DNA from 3 places in the Lysinibacillus sp. G1-3 genome. Region 1 is predicted to be linked to each of the others. Evidence: riboswitches for the same ligand, from Rfam matches in the RefSeq annotation. Region 1 holds a riboswitch; each other region holds the start of a gene.
The links. Region 1 has a riboswitch for S-adenosylmethionine ahead of metA (homoserine O-acetyltransferase MetA). Riboswitches for the same ligand answer to the same signal wherever they lie in the genome.
Positions count from the first base shown of each region.

Region 2: it holds a riboswitch for S-adenosylmethionine, as region 1 does, so the genes downstream of both, ACVYAD_RS16545 (Na+/H+ antiporter NhaC family protein) here and metA (homoserine O-acetyltransferase MetA) in region 1, are expected to answer to the same signal.
Region 3: it holds a riboswitch for S-adenosylmethionine, as region 1 does, so the genes downstream of both, ACVYAD_RS16885 (methionine ABC transporter ATP-binding protein) here and metA (homoserine O-acetyltransferase MetA) in region 1, are expected to answer to the same signal.

Region 1 is NZ_JBWHYQ010000002.1:286,719-292,123, forward strand. It holds gene ACVYAD_RS03325 (Ger(x)C family spore germination protein) at 1-671, shown strand, start outside; gene ACVYAD_RS03330 (hypothetical protein) at 675-908, shown strand; gene ACVYAD_RS03335 (GerAB/ArcD/ProY family transporter) at 944-2,341, shown strand; gene metA (homoserine O-acetyltransferase MetA) at 2,472-3,407, opposite strand; SAM riboswitch class I at 3,561-3,671, opposite strand; gene ACVYAD_RS03345 (nucleotide excision repair endonuclease) at 3,866-4,237, shown strand; gene ACVYAD_RS03350 (TrmB family transcriptional regulator) at 4,317-5,099, opposite strand; gene ACVYAD_RS03355 (TSUP family transporter) at 5,225-5,405, shown strand, end outside.
Region 2 is NZ_JBWHYQ010000015.1:31,464-36,868, reverse strand. It holds gene ACVYAD_RS16555 (non-ribosomal peptide synthetase) at 1-1,570, shown strand, start outside; gene ACVYAD_RS16550 (protein NO VEIN domain-containing protein) at 1,903-2,967, opposite strand; SAM riboswitch class I at 3,253-3,360, shown strand; gene ACVYAD_RS16545 (Na+/H+ antiporter NhaC family protein) at 3,465-4,748, shown strand; gene ACVYAD_RS16540 (DEAD/DEAH box helicase) at 4,877-5,405, opposite strand, start outside.
Region 3 is NZ_JBWHYQ010000015.1:101,962-107,366, forward strand. It holds gene gcvH (glycine cleavage system protein GcvH) at 1-85, shown strand, start outside; gene ACVYAD_RS16875 (toprim domain-containing protein) at 466-807, shown strand; gene ACVYAD_RS16880 (thioredoxin family protein) at 823-1,125, shown strand; SAM riboswitch class I at 1,188-1,292, shown strand; gene ACVYAD_RS16885 (methionine ABC transporter ATP-binding protein) at 1,610-2,638, shown strand; gene ACVYAD_RS16890 (methionine ABC transporter permease) at 2,628-3,296, shown strand; gene ACVYAD_RS16895 (MetQ/NlpA family ABC transporter substrate-binding protein) at 3,405-4,262, shown strand; gene ACVYAD_RS16900 (response regulator) at 4,724-5,405, shown strand, end outside.

The DNA of each region.
Region 1 (5,405 bases):
ATGAATTAATCAGTACTTTAAATAACAAAGAAACAAGCGTAGTCATGTCTGCCATTGAAATTCATGGAGATAGAAGTGTGGGAATGGAGCAAACGAATGTTAAAAAATCAAAGTCTACTGCGGTCTTGAAGTACGCAGGCTTAGCTGTTTTTAAAGAAGATAAATACATCGGGCTTTTATCGGAAGATGAGAGTAGAAGTCTAAGCTTTTTAAAGGACAAAATAGAAAGTACAATTGAAACTCTTACTTGCCCTAAGGGAGGTACTCTATCAACTGAAATTACACACTCAAAGACAAAAATAAAAGGTAAATTTAAAAATGGATCACCCAAAATCAATGTTTCTATAGATGTTAACCAAAATGTCGGAGAAGTTGAATGTGATATAGACCTTACAAAAGAAAAATCGCTTCAATACGTCAATAAAAAAACGGAAGAACTTATTAAAAAGCGAATCGAAAAAACAATCAGTACAGTTCAGCAAAATTATCGGGTCGATATTTTTGGATTCGGCGAAGCACTTCATCGCACAAATCCGAAAGAGTGGAAAAAAATAAAAAAAGAGTGGCTAACCATATTTCAAGAGCTACCTGTTAAAGTTGACGTACATGTCAACACGCAAGGATTAGGGACGATGGAAAACTCATTAGTGAATAAGACGGAGGGAGAATAAGCTATGATGATGGCGATATTCATACTAATCATTTCTGCTGTTATAGCCTTTGCCTTTATTCCTTCATTAAAAAAAAATAAAGAAACAAAAACAATCGTTATTTTTTCAATTTTTTTATTGCTTGGTGCCGCATTAAATATTGCAATCTTATTAAAGGTCAAAATACCGAGCCCACTAGATTTGATTACCTATATTTTTTCACCTATTAAAGATTACATTGTCTCTCTAACAAAGTAATAAGGCAATATTATGTTAAGAAAAAGGGGTAGTTCATGATGGAAAAAGAAATAATTAGTTCAAGACAATTTATGATCATTACCCTTCTTTTTTCAATTGGTACAGCCATTTTAATTATCCCTGCAAGTGTAACAAGCGAAGCAAAGCAAGATGCATGGATTGCAGCGATCATTGGTGTCGTTATAAGTTTGCCCATAGTAAAGCTATTCGTTGCTTTAGGAAATAAAACACCTACCCTTACATTTGTAGAGGCTAATGAAAAGATATTAGGTAGATTTTTCGGAAAATTCACTGCAATCGGCTTTGCTATTATATCTTTACTTTCAGCCGGTGAATTATTATATTTCATTGGAATTTTCATGAAAACAGAAATAATGCCAGAAACACCCACGATGGCGTTTGCATTTATGTTCAGTATTATCATTATTTATGCTACATTTTTAGGAATTGAAGTTTTTGCCCGTTCTGCAGAAATACTATTTGCAATATTTATATTAATTTTTATTTTCTTTGTCCTTTTTATTGCACCATCTATCCAGATTGAAAATATTCAGCCAATAATGGAAACACCAAAAAAATCATTATTCTTTAGTATAATTCGATTTATAAGTCTTTTTTCATTCCCCCTTGCCGTATTATTAACGATTTTCCCTTCCGCAGTTAACGTCCAAAAATCTGCGCAAAAAGGTTTTTACATTGGTGCAATTTTGGGAGGAATTGTCTTAATCACGATCATCACACTATCAATCCTTGTCCTTGGCCCAGCAAATACTGCTTCACGAACATTCCCAAGCTATGCATTAGCCCAAAGAATTTCAATTGGGGACTTTTTACAACGTATTGAAGTGATTATGGCAGCCATGTGGATTATCACTATTTATATTAGAACTTATATGTATTTTTATGCTGCGGTTATCGGTATCGCACAAATATGTAAAATTAAAAATCATCGACCGCTCATTTTACCACTCGGCATGATTATCCTTGGACTTTCACAAATTCTTCATCCGAATATTATTCATTCAGATATTTACAATAGAGATATATGGCCAATATTATCCTTCATTATAATGATTTTATTACCCTCCCTATTATTAATCGTCGCGAAGATTCGTAAAATCGATGGTCATCAAGGAAATGTGATGCATTGTGATAGTAGTACGCAAAATCAAAATGGAAATTCTACACAGAGTGATAGTAGTAGCAATGGCGGTAACGCTTCTCAAAGTGCAAATAGTAGCAATATCGATAATTCTACTCAAAGTGATAGTAACAGCAATGGCGGGAATGCTGCTCAAAGTGCAAGTAATAATAATGCCGAAAATACTACACAAAGTAAAAGTGAAAACGATACCGGAAATTCTACACAGAATGATAGCGATACCGGAAATACGCCAAACAGTGAAAAGAATAAAAAATCGCCAGACAATTAACAGCAGTGTTGTTCATCACCAAAAGCGAAGCGGCTCATCGGACGCCCCAGGAAGGTGCCCTACCGGAACGGAAATGAGAAAAGAAAAAATGATGACCCTATAATATCAAGGTCATCATTTTTCTATAGCACTAAATATGATATTCAATTTGATCAACAAAATCCCATTCGTATGGTGTTTCTTGATAAACATAGTAGTTCAACCAGTTCGAGAATAACAAATGTGTATGGGCACGCCATGTATTAATCGGTTCATTCCCTGGATCATCATTTGGGAAGTAATTCACTGGTACCTCAATATCTAATCCTTTCGCAACATCACGACTATATTCATCCGCTAAAGTTGTTGCATCATATTCAAGGTGACCAGTAATCATAATATTTTTATTGTCTTTAGATTGCACAATGAAAACACCAGCATCTTCTGAATAAGAGAGCAATCGTAAATCAGGATGGTTGCGTACTTCATCAATCGATACAGACGTATAACGCGAATGTGGTGCCGTAAACAAATCACTAAAGCCGCGTACTAAATCCACTGTTAAATCCGTAATAACATGAGAATATACACCTGAGCATTTAGCAGAAAGCCCAATTTTGCCAATATCGTAATGATGGTATAACGCTGCCTGAGCACCCCAACATATATGTAGGACCGATGTTACGTTTGTTTTGGACCAGTCCATAATTTCTGAAATTTCCTGCCAGTAGTTCACTTCTTCAAATGGCATTTTTTCTACTGGTGCCCCCGTAATAATCATGCCATCATAGCGACGATGACGAATTTGATCGAACGTCGTATAAAATAATTGTAAATGTGATTTACTAACATTTTTCGATTCATGAGTAGCAGTATTCAAAAATGTAATATTCACTTGTAATGGGGTATTCCCTAATAAACGTAGTAATTGCAGCTCTGTTTTTTCTTTTTCTGGCATTAAATTAAAGATTAAGATATTTAACGGACGAATTTGTTGAGTTTTCGCTCTATCCTCTTCCATTACGAAGATTTTTTCCTCACGTAAATGTTCTCCAGCTGGTAAGTTTTTTGGAATATTAATTGGCATCTTGCATTCCCCTCTCTTATATTTCTCTCTGTTAACCCATTATTGGCCTTAGTCTCCATACACAGGCCTTGCGTAAAGTCTTTTTTTCGATGAAATTAAAAAATCCCCCTCATTCCATTTGAGATAGAATGAGAAGGATGTTTACCACGTTCACTCTTATCTCTCAAAGGACAAATCCTTTGCTGGAATTAGCACCTTTCTAACTTTTGTTAGAGGTTGCTGAAGCGTCATCGGGCCAAATCCCTCAACTTCTCTTGATAAGATTATTTAATTAAAAAGAATTGTACCATGAACAATTAAGAATATCAACAATACATAGAATATTTTGTTATTAACCATGCATGTCATTATGTAATTTGTTTAAAACTAATATTGAAGCTAAGTCCATATATTTTATGGTAAACAAGCTGTAATTATGTTAACATATACCTTTAGTAACAGAGAGGAACGTGAATAGTTTGATTAAAATTGAATTTCCAAAACCAGATTTAGTAATTCGCCAACGCGAACAAGATGTAAAGCCAGGTGATGTACCAATCACACCGTATTTCGGTTTTATTGATTTCCATAAAATCACACGTGAAAATGGCGGCATTTTCTTATTCTACAATGAACAGAATGAACTATTATTTGTCGGTAAAGCACGTAAGATTCGTCAACGTATTAAAAAGCATTTCGAAGACAATGTGTCACCGATGAAAAATCACCGTGATGAAGTTTTCAAAATTGAAGTGTACGAAGTAGATGATCCAATGGAACGTGAAATTTACGAAACATACGCGGTTAATACATTCCGCGCTAAATACAATGTTGATAAAGTTTTTTATTAAGATAAAAGATCTTATATAACATAAAATAAGAATCTACAAGCCATCTGTACATGATGGCTTGTAGATTCTTTTATTATTTTCACTCTACGAAAAAGGCTTTACGTTCTTTTGTAATCCATTCCCCAAGCTCCGTATCATCGCGCTTTAACAGTCGATTGACAAGCACGTCATGCCATATATAATCCTCTAATAAATAAATATGCACTGTGTCATTTGTTATAAAAGCCGTTTCTTGATTGGACGGTGAGTGACCATAAATCATCTCTTGACCATCTATAGACAGTATAAACCAATGGGGCGTAGTAGCATTCCTCGTATATTGAGTAATGCGATGCTGGTCAATCGATGCAACATTTTCATCCACATACAATGTAATGCCATGAACCGGAATACGCTGAGAGACCTCATGTATATCTTCTCGCAATTTTTCATACATATCTTCCCACATTGATAATAATACTTTTTTCTCCGCTTTTTGTAATAACGACTGACAATAATTGACGATTGCCCCTTTTCCTTTTAGCGTAACGACCTTATGCTCCGCTTCCTGCTCTTTTACCTCTAATTTTTCTAATTGATCACTAATCGACGTGAAATTCGATTGCCAGCGTTGCTCAATTTGTTGTAAAAACACAGCAACTGGAATGGAAGAGTATGTCGTTTGATCTGCCGTTTCTTCTTTCAGTACTAACCCTTTTTCAACAAGTCCATTAAGTATGTCATATATTCTTGCACGTGGGATACCGGAGTTTTTACTTACTTGATAGGCACTAACATGACTATTTTGTACGAGTGCCGTATAGGCCTTAGCTTCATATTCTGTGAATCCCAGTTCTTTTAATTGGGCGATTAATAATTCCATCGAATCCCTCCATTTCCTCTATTATAATTGAAGGGTATGAAGGTACGCCAACGAAAAAATTAGTCTTTACAGCTCCGCGAATTTTAGTTACTATTTCAGTAGTAACTATCTAAAGAGGTGTAAACATGCTATTTGAAGTAGATTTAAATGTAGTCATATTATTAATATCTTTTGGATTTTTAGCCGCCTTTGTAGATGCGGTCGTTGGTGGAGGTGGCTTAATTGCCTTACCCGCCCTAATGTTTGCCGGTTTAAATCCAGCAGCAGCCGTAGCAACTAATAAGCTAGCTGGTACAATGGGATCTT
Region 2 (5,405 bases), on a different contig from region 1:
AAACCCACATAAAACATTTAATGCCATCAATATTCTTTCAGAAACAGAAAAAAATCAAGTATTATATGATTTTAATTGCCATTTACTTAACTACGATTCAACTAAAACAATTGATGATTTTTTTGAATATCAAGTTAAAAAAGGGCCAGATAGAATCGCATTGATTTGCCAAGATAGAAAATTAACCTATAAAGAACTAAATGAAAAATCAAATCAATTAGCACATTTATTGCGCCAAAAAGGTGTTAAACCAGAAAAATTAGTTGGTTTAATAGTAGAACGATCAGAAGATTTGATAATTTGTATGTTTGCTGTCCTTAAAGCGGGAGGAGCATATCTCCCAGTTGATCCAGCTTACCCGTTAGAACGTATTAATTATATGTTTGAACAAGCAGACATAAATTTACTATTAACTCATAGCCATTTAAATATAGAATTATCAATTCCTTGCGAGAAAATATATTTTGACGATTACCCTTTACATCATTATCCTACTAGTAATTTGGATAAATTACATGATGTAAATAATCTAATGTATACTTTATATACTTCTGGTTCAACCGGTCAACCAAAAGGAGTTGCTGTTGAACATAGAAATGTTGTAGGCTATTATCATAGTTTTAGAAATGAATTCAACATAAACGAAAATGATATTATGCTACAACAATCAACAGTATCATTTGATATTTCTGTAGAAGAAATTTTCCCAATCTTGCTTACAGGCGGAACTTTAGTTATAGCTTGTAGGGATGATGTAGCCTCTACAGAAAAACTTCTAGATATAATGAGAAATAATAAAGTCACAATGATTAGTGGATTTCCACTATTATTGAATGAATTAAATAAATATCCTCTTGTAGAATCATTGCATACAATGATTAGCGGAGGCGATGTGTTAAGAAAAGAATATATCAGTAATTTGATTGACAAAGTAAAAATATATAACACCTACGGCCCTTCTGAAACTACTGTTTGTATTTCATATTTTGAAGTAACAAGTAAGAAAGTAGGAAATAATATTCCAACTGGTAAACCTATTGCTAACTATAAAGTCTATATTTTAGATAAAAATCGTCAGCCTGTCCCTATTGGTGTTCCTGGAGAAGTATGTATATCAGGCGTAGGCGTTTCTCGAGAATATTTAAATCGTCCTGATTTGACTAGTGAGCGTTTTACGCAAAATCCATTCGTAGAAAATGAGAAAATGTATATTTGTGGTGATTTAGCACGATGGTCACCTGATGGGAATATTGAATTTTTGGGTAGAATTGATAATCAAATAAAAATTGGCGGGAGAAGAACTGAGCCTGGTGAAGTTGAAGAAAAACTTTTACAACATCCTTCCATTGAAGAGGCTTGTGTTATTGCAAGAGAAAATAAAAATAAAAATAAATATCTAACGGCTTATATCGTGATGAATGAGCAAAATTCTGCCATAGAATTAAAAGAATACTTGCTGCAATTTTTGCCTGATTTTATGGTACCGTCTTATTATGTTGAATTAAATAAATTACCTTTAACGTTAAATGGTAAAGTCGATAAAAATAATTTAGCAGTTATTTTAGACTAAGTATACAGAATTTCAGGAATGTTAAAATCTTCATTATAGTATAAAACCTCTATTAAAGATTATGCCATATTAATAGAGCGTGGGATTAACGAAATTTAATCTCTACCTTTTAAAGTTTAAAAAGCTGAATACAAAAAGCTCAATAGTATTGGTCGTTCCTACCATATCTATTGAGTTTTTTAAATTTGTCTTTTCTTCAAGATTCGTCTGTTAAAGAAATCAATCAGAAAGTATTAGAACGTTACCCTCAATTTATAGAATTTAAAAATCGGACAAAACCTTCCACAGATTCTGACATAAAAGCATTTTTTATCTTTTATTAGTTTTATAATTCATTTATTGCTCTCCACTCGAGTGCCATATACATCAATTGTTGATGGAATATATGCATATTTTCGTGTCAACAAATCACTTACAGAGTTATAACTACTAAAGTCATTATCTATTTCCATCTTCATCTTACTATTCTTGCCTACACCATATACCCGTACTAGCCAAATTTCATCCTTATACAGAATGAACTTTTCCAATTCAGGATAAGTAATTGAATAGACTGCGCTTGTACTTGTTGATGTTGTACCCTTCACTTCAATTTTTATTGGTTTTGGAGGAGTCTGTGGTTGTAAATAATCGAATGCTGTAATATCGTATCCTAATCCATCACCTTGTGTTTGCGCTACATGCTCTACCTGATCTCCGTATTTTTCACCGAATACTTCTATTACTTTCTTTTTCACATATTCAAATACTTTTTGCTCTGCAATATCACCAATTTTTTTACGCTTTTTCAAGTCTTTTTGTAGCTGGTCTTGACTTACCACTCGACCCCGTTTCTTTGTACTGCCCGCTATCTTATTATTAACTCTAGACTCTCCTTGCTCGTAACTAGAAGTAGCAAACGTTTCCTCGTTAATTTCACCATCTTCTATTAGTTCTACTTCTACTTCAGGGATATCTTCATTAAGAAAACTATCAAACAAGCTAGCCCAAGCTTCAGGACAAGGAAATAAATAAGCCTGATTTCCTCGTCCATTTTCTTGAAAGGCTGAATATTTTTGCGGACGATCAGATTCCATATCTCCCCAAACATCTCTAATCATAATTGGATGTTCTAAAATTGTGTAATCTACATCCACCTTATAACCTTCATCTGACCATAGATTTTTTTCCTGCAGCTCATGCGGTTGTTCTGCAATATAACAATCTGAAGTTGCTATACCTACCGCTCGAATCGCTTGATCATAACAGCTGTAAATTTTATTACCAGCCTTAATTGTAGCCATCCGTTCGTACGCATGATTGCTATTTCCACTTTTATTTTTTTGCGGGGACCACATATATCCCCCGATAATTTCTTCCTCGTGTGTAGCATTTTGCATAACAATAAAATTACTCATATATTCACCCTTAGTTTCAAGAAACGTTCCATTTCAATTTTAATATTATTTAAATATTGTATTTTTACTATAATTCACGATTATAACATTGTCAAAAAAATCCATTATTAGGTGGATAATATTAGCTTTGAAAAATTAAAGACACTAAATTTCGCGAAAAGCTTCTCTTTATTTACTGAAACAGCCTAAAACAGATGACCTTTTTGAAATTGATTAAAAATAAGTTGCAAATATAGATGTTTTATTATAATATTTCATTATTGTGCAAAAAATAATATGTTTTTCTTCTTATCAAGAGAGATGGAGGGACTGGCCCTATGAAATCTCGGCAGCGGAACTTTGTGAGTAAGTTACTGTGCCAAATCCAGCAAGCAAAGGCTTGATAGATAAGAGGAGTGTTTTATAGATATAAGACCTCTTCTTGTTTTCAAGAAGAGGTCTTTTTTAGAGGAAAATGGACAAAGACGTATCCATTTTTAATTTTTGGAGGTAGAACAATGAAGAAAGAAAATCCATGGGCGCTAATCCCATTTGTTGTTTTTTTAGTTTTATTTATTGGTTCAGGGGTTATTACAGGTGATTTTTATGCATTCCCTGTTATTGTAGCCATTGCCATTTCGGGCGCTGTGGCTCTGGCAATGAATCGAAAAGAATCGTTTTCGAATAAGGTTGATATTTTTTGTAAAGGCGCTGGAAATTTAAATGTCATGCTGATGGTTGTTATTTTTCTATTAGCTGGAGCCTTTTCAGAGGTAGCAAAAGGCATGGGGGCAGTGGATTCCACTGTTAACTTTGCTTTGTCAGTCATTCCGCAAAACCTGCTTGTCGTAGGCTTGTTCATCATCGCTTGCTTTATCTCCCTATCAATGGGTACATCGGTAGGAACAATTGTTGCACTGGCGCCAATTGGAGTTGGGATCAGTGAGCATACCGACTTTTCCATGGCTTTAGTAATGGCAGCGATTGTTGGCGGATCGATGTTTGGCGATAATTTATCCTTTATTTCAGATACAACCATTACTGCCGTTCGTTCACAAGGCGTACAAATGAAAGATAAATTTAAGGTGAATTTTTGGATTGTGTTGCCGGCAGCTGTTGCAACAAGCATTTTTTTAGGAGTTATCACAATGGGCGAAACCGCGGCACAAGTAGAGCATTTAAGCTATAGTTGGGTAAAAATTGTTCCCTATGTATTGGTTATTATTTTTGCGCTAATTGGAATGAATGTCTTCCTTGTTCTTGCATTTGGAATTGTTCTGGCCGGGGCTGTTGGCTTAGCGGATGGTAGCTATCAGTTAATGGACCTTTTCCAAAAGATTGGCGAAGGAATGTCAGGCATGTATGAAATGGCATTTCTTGCAATCTTAATAGCTGGAATGGTGGAGATTATTAAGCTTAACGGAGGAATTGACTTCCTACTTCACCTTGCCACACGAAGAATTAAATCAAAAAAAGGTGCCGAATTTGGGATTGCCGGCCTTGTGGGCCTAACTAATTTATCTACGGCCAATAATACAGTTGCTATTTTAATTGCTGGCCCGCTTGCAAAAAATATTGCTGACCAGTATGGGATTGAGCCAAGAAAATCCGCAAGTATTTTAGATATTTTCTCCTGTACAACTCAAGGGCTTCTGCCGTACGGAGCCCAATTCCTAGCAGCCGCAAGCGTAGCCGGAATATCGCCAGTTAGTATGCTGCAGTATTCTTTCTACCCGATTTTGATAGGGATTTGCGGGGCTATTGCTATCCTTATTGGATACCCGAGACCAAAGAAAGCCTAAACTTTATCACTTTAAAGTGGCGATGTAACTTTAAAAATATTGATTATCTTGAAATAATCCAATTGTTTTGAAAAGAATTTAATCAAAACAATTGGATTTTTTATTTGAGGCTATTCATAAATATTTTTTTAGTTATTCTTCAGCGCTTTTATTGCATCATCAACATAAGGTACTTTGCTCCATAAATCCACATCGCCAATAATGACTAATCGATATTTTGCTCTAGTTACAGCCACATTTAGAATATTAGGTTTCAAACCTACCCAATTTGCAGCCCTTATGCCATTTTTTGCATCGCAACCAAGAACAAAAATGACTTCGTTAGCTTCTTTACCTTGAAAAGTATGAACAGTACCACAACTTCGATCTACCCATTCTTCAATCATTTCAAAGTTTAGCTCTCTAAGATTACTTTTCAACATCAACTTTAGGTTTCTTTTAATGCTCGACACAACCGATTTAAATGGACTAATAATATATAAATTCGGTAATCCTTTTTGAAGTATAATAGCTTTCATCACCATGTCTGACACAATTTCTCCTTGTTCAGCAACAAAATGATCTTTACCTCCTACTTCGACTCCTTTTACATCAATCCATGTAGATTTTTCAAGCAATAATAACAAATCTTCTTTGGGTCCTAAGGTTTGTTTAAAC
Region 3 (5,405 bases), on a different contig from region 1:
GATGATCGTTGTAGAGCCTGCTGATGCATCAGAAGTTGAAAAGCTTATGACAGCTGAGCAATACGATGAAATGATTGCAGAATAAGACAAGCTTATAAGACAAGCCTTTAACTTCTTTCAGCAATAGTCTCCTACCTCTTTAGATGTTGAGATGAATGTTGATTAAGATACTTTTCAGTGGGTGTCCCAATAGCCGCTGAAAGAAGTTAAAGCCTCCGGCGGATGTCACGGAATCGGCTTTGTGCAAGCACAAAGCCGATTCCAGACACAATTATGCCGAGGCATAATTGATTAGAAAAACGTCGGAAACTACCGACGTTTTTTATTATCTTCATCCATTCTGCCATCATAGTGGATGAGGGTGAATGCAAGTATATTCCCTTAACAATAGGTGTCTAACAGTATCAATGACAAGATTTATTGATATAATAATGATAAGGGATATGTCTAAACGGGGGTGGCGTTATGTTCGAGGGGAAATGCTTAATTGTCGAAGGCCGTTCGGATAAGCTTCAAATTGAACCTATTTTAAATGAACATGTTAAAATACTTTGCACGAATGGTACAATTGGTGTGCATCAATTAGAAGAGTTACTTGATCCATATGAAGGCTGTGAGCTTTATACATTTTTTGATGCAGATACATCGGGTGATAAGCTACGAGCATTAATGGACAGACATTATCCAGAGGCTGAGCATTTACGTACTATGCCAACATATAAGGAAGTAGAGACAACTCCGAGAAAGGTGTTAGCGGCAATCTTAATTCGTGCGCATTTCTCAATCCATAATGAATATATTTTGTAAGGTTGCGTGAAAAAAATGGAAGAATGGTCAAAAGAGCAGTGGGACGTGGCTATCCAGTCGGGTGAAAAGGCTGCTTTTTATTTATATACACCAATGTGTGGAACGTGTGTAGTTGCATCGAAAATGATGTCGGTTGTTGAGCAATTGCTACCACAGCTACAGGTTGGTAAAGCGAATATTAATTTTATCGAACAAATCGCTTATGATAATAAAATCGAAAGTGTACCGTGTTTACTTGTATGTGAAGGCGGAAAAGTGACGGAAAAGGTTTATGCTTTTCAATCCGTACCGTATTTATACGAATTGTTAAAAAAATAAATTGACTGAACTTTACTCACGTGGTAAAGTACGAATATACTAAAAAATATAAATATATCGAACTCTTATAAAGAGCGGCTGAGGGAAGTGCCCTATGAAGCCCGGCAACCATCACAAAGTGAAAAGGTGCCAAATCACCCAAAGATTTTATCTTTGAAAGATGAGAGAACGGTTCAGCGTATAAGTTACGTGACCCCTTCTACTTGTCTATAGTTGAAGGGGTTTTTTTACTTCTTTCACCGAAACACCCGCTGAAATAGAGGAACTCAGTCTAAGAACGTCACATCCTGTGGCAACGACTGAGTGACCAACGTCATGTTGCCGCCGCTGCGTTATCACTACGCTTTCGCACAGAAAACATTTGTTGGCCTAAAGCCTCCGGCGGATGTCATGGAATCGAAAAGGATTTCTTTGTGCAAGCACAAAGTCGATTCCGGACGCAATTATGCCGAGGCTCAATTGATAAAAAAAAGGAGAATTCGCTATGATTCAGCTTCAAAATATTACGAAGAAATACAAAACCTCGAATGGCGAATTAACAGCAGTTAAAGACGTCAACCTTTCTATCGATAAAGGTGAAATTTATGGCATTATCGGCTATAGTGGCGCTGGTAAAAGTACAATGATTCGCTTGTTAAACGGTTTGGAAAAGCCTACATCAGGTACGGTAACGGTTAACAATCAAGAATTTTCATCCATAAAGGGGCAAAAGCTTAGAAATGCTAGACAAAAGGTCAGTATGATTTTCCAACATTTCAATTTACTTTGGTCTCGAACTGTTGCGGAAAACATTGCTTTCCCACTAGAAATCGCAGGTGTTCCAAAGGCAAAACGTGAGGCACGTGTGAAAGAATTGATCACATTAGTTGGCTTAGACGGACGTGCTAAAGCGTATCCATCACAACTATCAGGGGGACAAAAGCAACGTGTAGGCATCGCTCGTGCACTTGCTAATGATCCAGAAGTATTGTTATGTGATGAGGCAACATCCGCACTCGATCCGGAGACAACAGATGCTATCCTAGATTTACTTGTCGATATTAATGAGCGACTAGGTTTAACGATCGTGTTAATCACACATGAAATGCATGTTATTCGTAAAATTTGCCACCGTGTAGCGGTTATGGAAGCTGGAGTAATTGTAGAACGTGGTGAAGTATTACAAGTATTCCAAGCGCCACAAGCTGACATTACAAAAAAATTCGTTTCTCAAATTACAGATACGAAGGAAACACAGGAAACTGTGGCACAAATTAAAGCAAACTACCCTAATGGACAACTTGTAAAGCTAATATTTGTAGGAGAAAAAACAGAACAGCCTGTCATCTCACATCTTGTGAAACAGTGTGATGTAGAAGTAAGTATAGTACATGGTAATATTTCGCAAACTAAAAATGGCGCGTACGGTACACTTATCGTACAAATTGAAGGCACAGAGTCGAATGTTGCAGCTGCACTGAGCTACTTGCATACAGTCGAAGTACAAACGGAGGTGATTGCCAATGCTAACTAGTCTCTTTCCGAATGTTGACTGGGAAAAAATGTGGGAAGCTACGTATGAAACGTTGTATATGACAACAATCTCTACGGTGATCACATTTATACTTGGATTAGTAATTGGGATCTTATTGTTTTTATCAAGTCCTAACCAAATATGGGCCAATAAACTGGTGAACTTTTTAACAGGCTCAATCGTTAATATTTTCCGTTCGATTCCGTTTATCGTTTTGATTATTTTATTAATTCCGTTTACGAAATTTTTACTCGGCACAATTCGTGGAGCAGATGCGGCTTTACCGGCACTAATTATCGGAGCTGCACCATTTTATGCGCGTATGGTATTAATTTCATTACGTGAAATCGATAAAGGCGTTATTGAAGCGGCTCGTTCAATGGGTGCTAAAACGTCAACGATTATTTGGAAAGTATTAATTCCAGAATCGTTACCAGCGCTTATTTCTGGTCTTACTGTAACGGCTGTAGCACTTGTTGGCTATACTGCGATGGCAGGTATTATCGGTGCAGGTGGTCTAGGAAACTTAGCATTCTTAGATGGTTTCCAACGTAATCGCCAAGATGTAACTTTAATGGCGACTATATTAATCTTAATAGTAGTATTTATTATTCAATGGATTGGCGACTTAATTACAGCCAAAACAGATAAACGCTAAAAAGGCGCTAATGACAAAAAAAGCGTAGCTCGCTACGGACATCCAAAAGGTTATTTCGGTTTTATACCGCTAACATATTTTAAATTAGTTAAAAGGGAGTGCAATAAAATGAAGAAATTATTAGCAGGATTATTTTTATCAGTATTAGTATTAGCTTTAGCTGCTTGTGGTGCTGGTAAAAAAGATGATACAAACTCAAACGCATCATCTGGTGATAAATCAGACAATAAAGAAAATGTAACATTAACAATAGGTGCTTCTAATACACCACATGCGGTTATTTTGGAAAAAGCAAAACCAGCTTTAGCTAAAGAAGGTATCGATCTTAAAATTGAAACGTATCAAGACTATGTATTACCAAACCAACATTTAGAGTCAGGTGAACTTGATGCAAACTATTTCCAACACCTACCATTCTTGGAGCTTAGCATGAAAGAAAATGGCTATGACTTTGTAAATGCTGGTTCCATTCATATTGAACCAATCGGAATTTACTCTAAAAAATATAAATCTCTTGAGGATCTACCAAAAGGTGCAACAATTTTACTTTCTAGCTCAGTTTCAGACCACGGTCGTATGCTTTCATTGTTAGAAGCTAAGGGCTTAATTAAATTAAAAGATGGCGTCGATAAAACAGCAGCAGAAATAAAAGATATCGCAGAAAACCCTAAAAACTTCAAATTCGATGCAAATACAGCTCCGGAAATGCTTGTACAAATGTATGAAAATAATGAAGGCGATGCAGTTTTAATTAACTCGAACTTTGCAATCGATAACAACATTAATCCATTGAAAGATGCAATTTCTCTTGAAGATAAAGAATCTCCTTATGTAAATATTATAGCTGTACGTGCTGGTGATGAAACAAAACCAGAAATTAAAAAATTGATAGAAGTATTAAAATCTAAAGAAATCCAAGACTTCATTATTGAAGAATGGAAAGGTTCAGTTGTACCAGTTAAATAATTTGAAATTTATCGATAAGGGTATGTAAGTATAAAACTTACATACCCTTTTTCCTTGTTATTAAAAGAATTTTAAAAGTTGATTTTCACTCCGAGTTGGCGCTTTCCCCGGGTTTGGCTTCACTCTTCCCATCGCAGTATAAGTCGACAAGCTGGAATAAAATAGAGTTTTTTTGAGTTTGAAAGGGTATGTAGTTTAAAAGATTACATACCCTTTCTTCTTACTGTAAAAAGGCTGTCTTTTATCAGAAAAATATAACTTTTTGTCAGGGAAGGTATTATTCTGTAGTTTATAGCAAAAATATAATAATATTTTACAAGTAATCGATTTACCAAAAATTTTATATAGAAATTGTTTAGTCATATTTATTACTATAGTTGTTGTGTTTATAAATCAAAAAAATGATAGAAAAATAATGAAGAAGAATACAATGCTTCTTCCATCAACTGGAGTGAACACAAATGAATAAATTAATTGTTGCGGAAGATATCATGCAAGAGCATGAGGTGAAAGGTTATTTTGAAATTTTGCGTGAGAGTGTTATTCGTTCACGTTTAACAATGACTGCAGTCTTTTTTAAAGTAGCGAATTCCTCACAAGAAACTGATATAGATTGTAATCAAGTGAATCATCAAATTTCAGCCTTTCTAAAATCTAAAATACGAAAAACAGATTTACTTTTCCAACTAGCAGATGGCATGCATTGGGGAATATTTTTTCTACAAAGTAGTGAAGTAGAGGTAAAAGCATTTTTAAAACGGATTTTCGCAATTCTAACGCAAGAAAGGGAATTTCAACAAATAGCGTTAAAAGCTTCCGTTACTGAAATAAGAAATAATAATGTTGATTTTGAAACATTGTTAGAGAAAAATAAGCACAAACTAGCTGATGAAGAACAGCCAACTTGGTCAGTAGAACAGGTTACAGATTATCGGGTACAACCGATGGAGCAAGTAAAGGTTAGCATTATTGAACAGAATGAAATCTTTAGAAAGGTGCTAGAAACGACACTCGAAAATTTAGACATTCCTCATTATACTTTTGACGTGTCGACCTATGAGGATGGCTATGATTTTTTACAGTCCGATCACTATAAATCTGGCCATATGCATTTAGTTGTGATGAACGATATTTTACCACGTA